One region of the Sporosarcina sp. 6E9 genome, then DNA from elsewhere that is predicted to be linked to it. Evidence: riboswitches for the same ligand, from Rfam matches in the RefSeq annotation. Region 1 holds a riboswitch; each other region holds the start of a gene.
What was found. A riboswitch is a leader RNA that binds a small molecule or an ion and turns the genes downstream of it on or off. The one in region 1 is predicted to bind preQ1.
Positions count from the first base shown of each region.

Region 2: another riboswitch for preQ1. It lies ahead of queF (preQ(1) synthase); the one in region 1 lies ahead of queC (7-cyano-7-deazaguanine synthase QueC).
Region 3: another riboswitch for preQ1. It lies ahead of J4G36_RS12300 (QueT transporter family protein); the one in region 1 lies ahead of queC (7-cyano-7-deazaguanine synthase QueC).

Region 1 covers NZ_JAGEMN010000001.1:1,991,867-1,995,062, reverse strand. Annotated here, with positions in the region: gene queE (7-carboxy-7-deazaguanine synthase QueE) at 1-119, opposite strand, end outside; gene queD (6-carboxytetrahydropterin synthase QueD) at 116-541, opposite strand; gene queC (7-cyano-7-deazaguanine synthase QueC) at 538-1,203, opposite strand; PreQ1 riboswitch class I at 1,211-1,254, opposite strand; gene J4G36_RS10145 (EAL domain-containing protein) at 1,514-3,196, shown strand, end outside.
Region 2 covers NZ_JAGEMN010000001.1:647,174-650,369, forward strand. Annotated here, with positions in the region: gene recQ (DNA helicase RecQ) at 1-188, shown strand, start outside; gene J4G36_RS03420 (DUF488 domain-containing protein) at 266-811, opposite strand; gene J4G36_RS03425 (queuosine precursor transporter) at 867-1,508, opposite strand; gene queF (preQ(1) synthase) at 1,525-2,022, opposite strand; PreQ1 riboswitch class I at 2,102-2,145, opposite strand; gene J4G36_RS03435 (MFS transporter) at 2,173-3,196, opposite strand, start outside.
Region 3 covers NZ_JAGEMN010000002.1:142,918-146,113, forward strand. Annotated here, with positions in the region: gene J4G36_RS12290 (hypothetical protein) at 1-446, shown strand, start outside; gene J4G36_RS12295 (EamA family transporter) at 453-1,340, opposite strand; PreQ1 riboswitch class I at 1,543-1,587, shown strand; gene J4G36_RS12300 (QueT transporter family protein) at 1,595-2,095, shown strand; gene J4G36_RS12305 (MerR family transcriptional regulator) at 2,159-2,389, shown strand; gene J4G36_RS12310 (BCCT family transporter) at 2,654-3,196, shown strand, end outside.

The DNA.
Region 1 (3,196 bases):
TCGCACCAAGCGCATGAATAATCACATCCAGCAGTTCGGACGAACATCGTTTTTTGCCCCATAACCATACCTTCACCTTGAATTGTTGGACCGAATACTTCCATTACAGGAATTTTCATAGAGCGTCCTCATGTTCTGGTCGGTAGACGACATAGCTTGTCGGCGTTTCCCGAACAATGACTTGAAGACAGACTGGCTGATTTATTCTTGTCTGCAGTACTATTTGAATGGACTGCGAAATCTGTTCTGCTAAACGTTCAGTCGTTGGAAAATTCGTTTGGAATTCAGGATGATCATTTAGGACGGAATGATCATACTTTTTATGAATTAAATCTTTAATTATCTTGAAATCAATGAGGAAACCGGATGAGTCCAATTTGTTTCCTCCGATTGTTACATTTATATAGTAAGTATGGCCATGCATCATCTGACATTTCCCAGCATCTTCGTTTGGAATGAAATGCGCAGCTGAAAAATGCATGTCTTTATTTAATTCGAATCGATAGGAATGTTGCACTTGTGGATAAAATTGTTGCATCATTTGGCCGCACCTACTGACTTTTGAGATAAGTAAGTGGCAAGTCCCGCGTTTCGCAACAAGCACGCAGGACATTTTCCGCATCCTGAACTTGGGATCCCGTTGTAGCAAGTAAGCGTTTTTTCTTGCACAAAATCAAACGCATCAAGTTCATCAGCCAATGCCCACACTTCAGATTTATCCAGCCACATGAGCGGTGTATGGATAACGAACCTTCCGTCCATTGCTAAATTCAATGTGACATTAAGAGACTTGATAAAATTGTCCCGGCAATCAGGATAGCCGCTGAAGTCTGTTTCACTAACACCAGTAATGAGATGGCGAGCGCCAATGGCATCCGCATAAACAGCCGCAAATGAGAGAAATAAATGATTCCTCCCGGGTACAAAAGTCGACGGAAGTTCGCCGTCCTTTTCTATCACGTCGATATCATCCCGCGTTAATGCATTTGCAGATAACTGATTAATCAAATTCATATCCAGCACCTTGAATGATACATTGAGTTCTTTTGCAATTAATCGCGCATATTCAATTTCATCCGAATGGCGCTGTCCATAATCGAACGTCACCGTCGCAACTTCACCAAATTTTTTTAATGCCCAAAACAGGCACGTCGTACTATCCTGGCCGCCACTAAAAACAACGACCGCTTTTTCATTCTTCAAAGTAATCATCTCCTTAGTTTTTTAGAGAGGGAGTTCGCGAACCTCTTTTTACAATGCTAATGATAACATATATACAACCCTCAGGGGGAGAGTAATAGGTACCTGTGCAAGACACTAATCAGTATATTCACTACAATTGCATAGCCGTGAATAGTCATAATTGCACCTTGCACAGGTACCTATTCTACGATCCATGCGGGAGCACGGGAACACTACTTTTCTGTTATACTATTCTTCTAGAACGTTAATGACTGCTAAAATTATTTTTCATTATTAACATAGCGTTAGAAGTGCGGGAGGGGTGGCTTATATGATGGAACCTTATTTCATAACTGCATCTAAGAGAATGTGCCAAGAGGCCGGTATGGATCCAAATGAGGTTTCAAGACCGAAGAAATTTTTAAGTGAAGTAGCATTTGAGGATAGACGAAAATCCTATAGTGAAATATTATCTGTTGTGAGTTTTTTCTCGAATAAACTACTAGACTCGCTACAGGGGACGCCAATACTTGTGGTGGTTTCGGATGCAGAGGGTTATCTGTTAGATATTGATGGGGATGCAACGATCAAATCTATGATTGAACAATTTGGCATTAAAAAGGGCAGTCTTTTCACTCAAGAAGATACGGGAACGAATGTGATTAGTCTCGCATTGCAAGAGAAGCAACCAATCAGTATTATTGGCGACCAACATTATCATACTTTTCTTCATGAAATTGCGTGCTATGGAACGGCGTTTTATATTACTGATGAAAATAAAAAGCTTGGCAGCGTATGTATCATGATGCCGATTCAGTTTCAGAATCCGCTCTTCTTAACGATGTTAAGCCAGTCGATTGATTCGATTGAAAGAGAGTTATTACTGAGAAAACAAAATAGGAAATTGGATATTCTTAATCAAATCATGTTGAGCAGAACCCGAAACGGAATTGTAATTACTGATGAGTTTGGCATCACAATCGAGTTTAATGAATTTGCTCAAAAAATCTCGAATACTAGTCGGGAATCAGTCATCGGGAGAAATATTTGCGAATCGCCTTTAACTGGTGACTATTTCAAAGAAGTACTGGAACAAGAAAAAATGTTTAATAATGAAGAACTTAAATTTGAAGATAAGTCCGGGAATCTTGTCGTCTGCCTATTTGATGCACAACCGATTTATGAAGGGGACAAAATGATTGGTGCTTTTGGTCAGTTCAGAGATATTTCCGAAAGGTATTTATTGCAAGAGCAATATAACTACTTAGCCTATCATGATGAATTAACGAAATTGCCTAACCGCCGATATATAAAAAGAGAAATAGACACAATCATCCGGGAACTCCACTCGGGCGTTCATCGGACATTAGCACTTTTATACATAGATTTGGATCGTTTTAAAATCATTAATGATAATTTCAATCATTCATACGGGGATTACTTGCTTACAGAGGTGAGTAAGCGTTTATCAACTTGCCTGGGTGAAAATGATGTTCTTGCCCGAATGGGTGGTGATGAATTCATCTTCTTGCTCAAGGATTTTGAAGATGCTAATTACGTTGAAAACAAAGCAGAAGCGATCATTAATCTGTTTACGCAACCATTTTTAATTCAAAATAAAGAAATTCATACGACAGCTAGTATAGGCGTTGCGATTTATCCAGATTATCCACTTTCCTATGAAAAGCTTATGGTTTATGCTGACAACGCGATGTATCAAGCAAAATTACAAGGTAAAAACCGATACGTCGTTCACAGTTCCGATATATTAAAAGTCATGCAAGACGAATACAGTCTGGAGTTAGATTTGGGAAGAGCGGTTGAGAATAATGAGTTTGTCCTTCATTACCAACCTCAAGTTCATAATCTTACCGGCGAATTGGTTGGATTTGAGGCGCTTATTCGCTGGGAACATCCAGTGCATGGACTTTTACTACCCGGTAAGTTTATCAAACTCGCAGAAGAAAACGGTTCAATCACACAAATTGGCGAATGGGTTATTAATGAAGCATGT
Region 2 (3,196 bases), 1.3 Mb from region 1:
AAGCCGGGGTACCACCTTTTGTTGTCTTCTCGGATAAAACCTTGCAAGACATAATTAGTAAGATGCCTGTCACAGAAGAGGAGTTCCTTGAAGTAAATGGTGTCGGACTGGCAAAGCTGGAGCGGTACGGGGAAGCATTTTTGGATGAGATACGCGCGTTTCAACCAGAACAAACTGAAACAACATGAGAAAAAGAGGGTAGCAATCGCTACCCTTTTTTATATGCCTTTATGTATTTAATTGGCGATCAAATCCTAATGTCATTTCATTTTGGATACATTACTGTACCATCTTTATTCAAAACTGGTGGGGCACCCCATTGGCCAGGAATATGCGCTTCGATTTTAGTGTATCCTTTTGGACCATCAAGAATATGACGAACGGTCCAACCGTTAAGTGATAACCAATTGCTAATCAATAATCGGTGACATCTAGCAGGATGGCGTTCGGAACAACAATAAGCTACAGAGTTGTTTTCGGCAATTTCCTTTAATTTCCCAAGACCTATCTGGAAACCCTCTTCAAGCGTATAATCTGCATAATTGTGAAACGATCGATTTTCCCATGCATCATTAATGTTGTTATCAATGGTTTTGGATTTATTGCGACGACCGCCAAGTTCTTTAATGTGGACGTAGTCGATTCCTGATTCAGGTAACCAAATACTCATGCGGTCTTTATGAAAATGTGGAAACTTCCGACTTCCTGGAAACGCACGCACATCAACTAAGAAATCAATATTTCCATCCTGAAGCAATTGTAAAAATTCTTCCTTTGTATGTGTAGAGTGACCCACTGTAAAAATATCCATAAAAAACCTCCCTCATTCATTAATTCCTTGAAAGGGGGAGGGGCAAACATTAAATTCAAGTTCGAGCAGTTGCTGCATTCAATTGTTCTTTCTTCTCAGTTCTTCTGCATATTGCAACGAGTGCATAAACAACCGGTGTGTCGATGATCGCGACGATGAACTTGAAAATATACTGGCTGAAAATCATCCCGATTAGTACACCCAATGGCATTGTGCCGTAAAAAGCAATCGAGATGAAAATGGCCGTATCGACAAGTTGACTCGCCATCGTTGATAAATTATTTCTAATCCACAACTTCTTTTTGCCGTGTCGTTTTTTCAGCTTATCAAAAATCGTCACATCTAAATTCTGACTAACCAGATAAGCGACCAGACTTGCGATTGTAACACGGAAGCCAGCAGTGAAGATTAATTCAAATGATTGTTGGTTTTCGTAAAAAGAAGCGGCAGGCAATTTGATCGCAATCCATATGAATCCGATTGCCAAAATTTGTGCCAGAAAACCTGTCAGTACAGTGCGCCGAGCTGCTTCTTTTCCGTATGCTTCTGTGATGACATCTAGGATTGGATAAGTAAAAACATAAATGATGACAGCCGCGGGCAACACAATCCAATCGCCAATACTGAACAGTTTTACTGCCAACACATTAGATAAAATCAATAATCCGACAAATAGACCGTTTAAATAATATAACATGGTTTAAGAGCCTCCATTAGCGATTATCGATTTTTTCCGGATTCATATCATGATTCAGCATCCGATGCTCGGCCATCTGTTCGTACTTCGTTCCCGGCTTCCCGTAATTGCAGTAAGGATCAATGGATAGTCCACCACGCGGCGTGAACTTGCCCCATACTTCTATGTATCTTGGTTCTATCAATTCGATTAAATCATTCATAATGATATTGACGCAGTCCTCGTGAAAATCGCCATGATTACGGAAACTGAATAAATATAATTTCAATGCTTTACTCTCTACAAGTTTTTGATCAGGTATAAAACTAATGTACATCGTTGCAAAGTCTGGTTGACCTGTTTGCGGGCACAATGATGTAAATTCCGGACAATTGAACTTCACGAAATAATCACGTTTCGTATGCAAATTGTCAATCGCTTCTAAGACACCAGGATTATAGGTGTCTTTGTACTCCGTATGTTGATTTCCTAACAATGTTAAACCCGTCAATGTAGATTCATCTCTTCCAGCCAATAAAAAAACCTCCCGTTTATTATGTCGAGGGAGGTCCATAAATGTGGAAACAATGAAATCGATTGGAAATCATTTTTCAGCATCCATAGTTTTTTATAGAGGGTCGCTATGAACCTCTCTCGAACAATATGTGTATTTCCATCTAAGACTTTAGCTGATGGGCGGAGCATTGTCAAACGAATTTTTTTTCGTATTCCCAATGAGCGAATAACCAGCGACGACAATTAAAATAACACCTGTCAACATGAAAGAACTTGAGAACGTCAAATCCAAGAAACCGATCACGCTGGATCCGACGACTGCACCAATTGAAAAGAATGCATAGAAGTATCCATATGCTTTTCCGCGAAAGTCAGGCGAAGATGAGTCAATCAGTAAAGAGTTAATAGATGGGAATAAAAAGGCAAATCCAATACCGTAAATAATCATTGCAAAATATAAGAAGTTTAATGCTTCCAGTTGACTTAAGAATAGCATGCTAATGCCCATCATTGACAACCCGAATGCGAGCGTGATAATCGGACGAACGCGGTCGAATATGCGATTGACCGGAAGTAAAAATATCAGGACCGCTGTGACGCCGAATGCACTTAATAACATGCCACTTGTTTTGGCATCGAAACCAAGTGAGACAATTTTTAACGGCAAGACCAGTGCTAAAACACCTTGTGAAAACATGAGGAAGAATGCACCGGCAAACGAACGCACCATCCCAGGCGAGCGAAATAGATGTCTGACTCGAGTGTTGTTTTTTGAAGTTTGCTCTTTCCTGACGTATTTAAATGAACGGAGAACGAAGAACGCGGCAATCGCGATTATGAACATCATGATCCCATTTATCGCCATGACGAAAGCCGGGCTTGATTTTGCAGCGACAATTCCCCCATATGCAGGTCCTATAATGGCAGCCAATCCAACAAATGCGCCTGAAATGGCAACACTCCTTCCGCGATTTGTTACTTCCGTACGGTTCGCTAAAAATGTAAATGCTGCCGGAACGATTAGCCCCTCCATAAAACCATGAAGGAAACGGATGCCCAACAAACTGACTGGATCGGTGATTGTGAAATATAATAGCAACGAAACTGCTGACGCAAATAAACCAAAAACCAAAATTAGAAATGGACCGCGTTTGTCTGTCATAAAGCCAGAAATAACATTGCCAATCATATTA
Region 3 (3,196 bases), on a different contig from region 1:
GCTGTTTTGGACTTCGAGAACATTATCCAATCGCACAAAAAGCAGGAATTTTTGCTGTCGGAATGATTTTCGTGTCCATTCCAACTACTTTTGTTAATCTAGACGGGGTAATTTCTTTTGGCTGGGGCATCTATTCAGCTGGATTGCTTTTTTTAAAATTAATTCTTGCTTACGCTGTTTTCTTGATTTTGAAAAGGATAGTGGAAGATTACGAACATACAGCATTAATTAATCGGACGAACACTGTCTTTACTTTTTATATGACATTCAATCTACTTTCATTAGCTTTCTTGTCTTTTTCAATGAATATGCCAAGTCATTCATGGCTTGCAGTTGTTGCGATACTCACATTTATTATGGAAATCATATTTATTGTTTTAATACGGGCAATTCGAAATGCCGAGCCCGTTCATGCGGAACCTATAATAGATGCACCCATAAACTAAGCCATGTCATTCACACGCGACATGGCTTTCTTTTGTTTTTCGTCTACTCATTGTTAAAACCAAAATCCCGCCGAGCAGCATGACAATTCCAATCCATGAGGTTAAAATTAAGCGCTCTCCTACAATAAAAACACTTAGCAAAGCCGCTGTGAGCGGTTCTGCAAGTGAAAGCGTTACGGCAGATGAGGAAGGTATGCGTTTCAGCCCCGTTGAAAATAGAATATAGGCAACGCTCGTCGTTGCGATTCCAAGGTAGATGACCACTGCAATTCCGCTTCCAGTCAGCAGCCCCTCCGTGTCAAATCGTAAAAGAAATGGCAGTAACATAAGTGCACTCATTGAAAAGATGACTGCAACGGCGGGAATAGCTTCCGTTTTTTCAAGGACTTCTTTATTGACAAGTGCATAAAACGCAAATAATAGTCCAGCGCCGAGCGACATTGTCACGCCAATTGGATTGACGGCGATTCCATCATTTTTTATAAAGAGCAAGGCGCATCCAACAATTGCGAGTAACGTCGCAATCATCCATACGCCATTTGGGCGACGTTTCAATACAAGCCATTCTATAAATCCTGAAAAAACGGGTGCGCTTCCAATGATCACAACCGTCCCAATCGCAATTCCAGTTAGTCTTACAGAAGAGAAAAACAAATACTGGAAGACAGCCATCGAAATTGCAGCATATATCGTGGGACGCCACGGCCAGTTTCGAAAATCTATTTTTCGCATGATCAGTAAAATAGCTAATAATGTGAAACCACCCACCGCGAGTCTTGAGGCCCCTACCGCTAGTGGATGAATTGTTTGCGGCATGAACGTTTGAGCTGTTCCCGTTGTCCCCCAAAGCACAGCCCCTAACAAAACTAGACAATATGAAAGACGTTGTGACAAAGCTTCCCCTCCAATCGCTTTACTATTAGAATACCATTCTTTGTACCTATAAACACACCATGTATCAAGAACACACTATCTCCTTTTCATTGTTTGCAGACTAAGGAACATCCTCAAGTCTTCCAATTACCGGGTGCGCTTCATAATAAAACCGCTTCACATTTTCCACGGGATGTGTATAATGGATAAAGTTATGCTATATGAATACGTGGTTCGTAACCATCCCACGGAAAAAAACTAAGGAGAAATGAATAATGAACGTTAGAACTATGGCTACGAGTGGTGTTATTGCCGCTTTGTATGTGGCTGTTACATTTTTGATCGTCCCTTTCGGATTTATGCTCGTTCAATTTCGAGTTTCAGAGATATTTAATCATCTCGTTGTTTTTAATAAAAAGTATATATTCGGGATTGTAATTGGCGTCCTCGTTGCCAACTTTCTTTTCTCACCGATTTTAGTTGATGTCGTTTTTGGCGTGTTTCATTCTTTACTTGCTCTTTCCATTACGATTATTTCAGCGAAATTCATTAAAGGCATTATTAAAAGAATGTTGGTTAACACCGCAGTTTTCACAATTTTAATGATTATCATCGCTTATCAACTTAAAATTTTTGCAGATATACCAGATTACAATGGAATCCCGTTTCTATCCGTGTATCTAATCCTTGCACTTGGTGAATTCATAATTATGGCGATTGGCGTGCCAATTATGTATGCATTGAATAAACGATTAGATTTCAAAAAACTTATTTAATCTTTAATACCCACCATTTCAGTCTGAAATGGTGGGTATTTTACTAAGGAGGCGTGCGAAACGATGTATATTACAATCCCAAAGGCTGCTGAGCAACTTGGTATGCCTGTCGAACAAGTCACTAAATACGTACTGGAAGGACGCATTCGTGCGGTTCATGACGGAGAACAGTTTATGATTAACCAAGACCAGTTCGAACTGTATTTTGATCAACTTGAAATCGCAAAACAGCAATTGACTGAATGGTTGAATGAGCCGCTTCCACCTGACCGAGATATAAAAGACGAGGATTAATAGGTTTAAAGTCTTGAATGTTCTTCGATCTATACCAAGTCTTTTTATTCATTTATGATTTATTTTCAACAAAAATGAAAAGCTAATTTAGTACTCTTCCTCCTCTATCGAAACTCAATTCTGTAGCAATACAAGTGACGATAAAACCATGCATAAAAGCTTTGAAATTCGGAATACTACCCTTAAAACTTGATTTGCCTAAAAAATCGATTCTGTTATAGTAGAAAATCATGTGCAAAAAACCAAATATTAGTAGGGGGAAAAATGAAGAAAATATCAAATGTATTTTTTATAACAATCGCACTGATTATCATAGCTGTTGGCTATGGTGCCATTGCACCGGAAAGTTTTGAGGCCATTACAACAAACATTAAAAACCTTGTTGCGTCAACATTTGGTTGGTATTATATGATGTTGATGTCATTTATGGTTGCCTTAGCAATTTTTCTTCTTTTAAGTCCATATGGAAAAATTCGTTTAGGTAAAGACACGGACCGTCCGCAATTTTCAACAGTTACATGGATTGCCATGCTATTTTCTGCAGGAATGGGAATCGGACTTGTATTTTACGGCGCTGCAGAACCGTTATCGCACTTTGCAATCAATCCAGCGACAGAAGATCCAAATACTGCGGCAGCTTTTAAAGAAAGTTTGCGACAAACTTATTTTCACTGGGGATTTCATGTATGGGCGATGTATGGCATTATTGCCTTATCTTTAGCTTTCTTTCAGTTCAGAAAAGACGAACCGGGCTTAATTTCAGCAACATTGAAGCCGATTTTCGGCAAAAAAATGGAAGGTCCATGG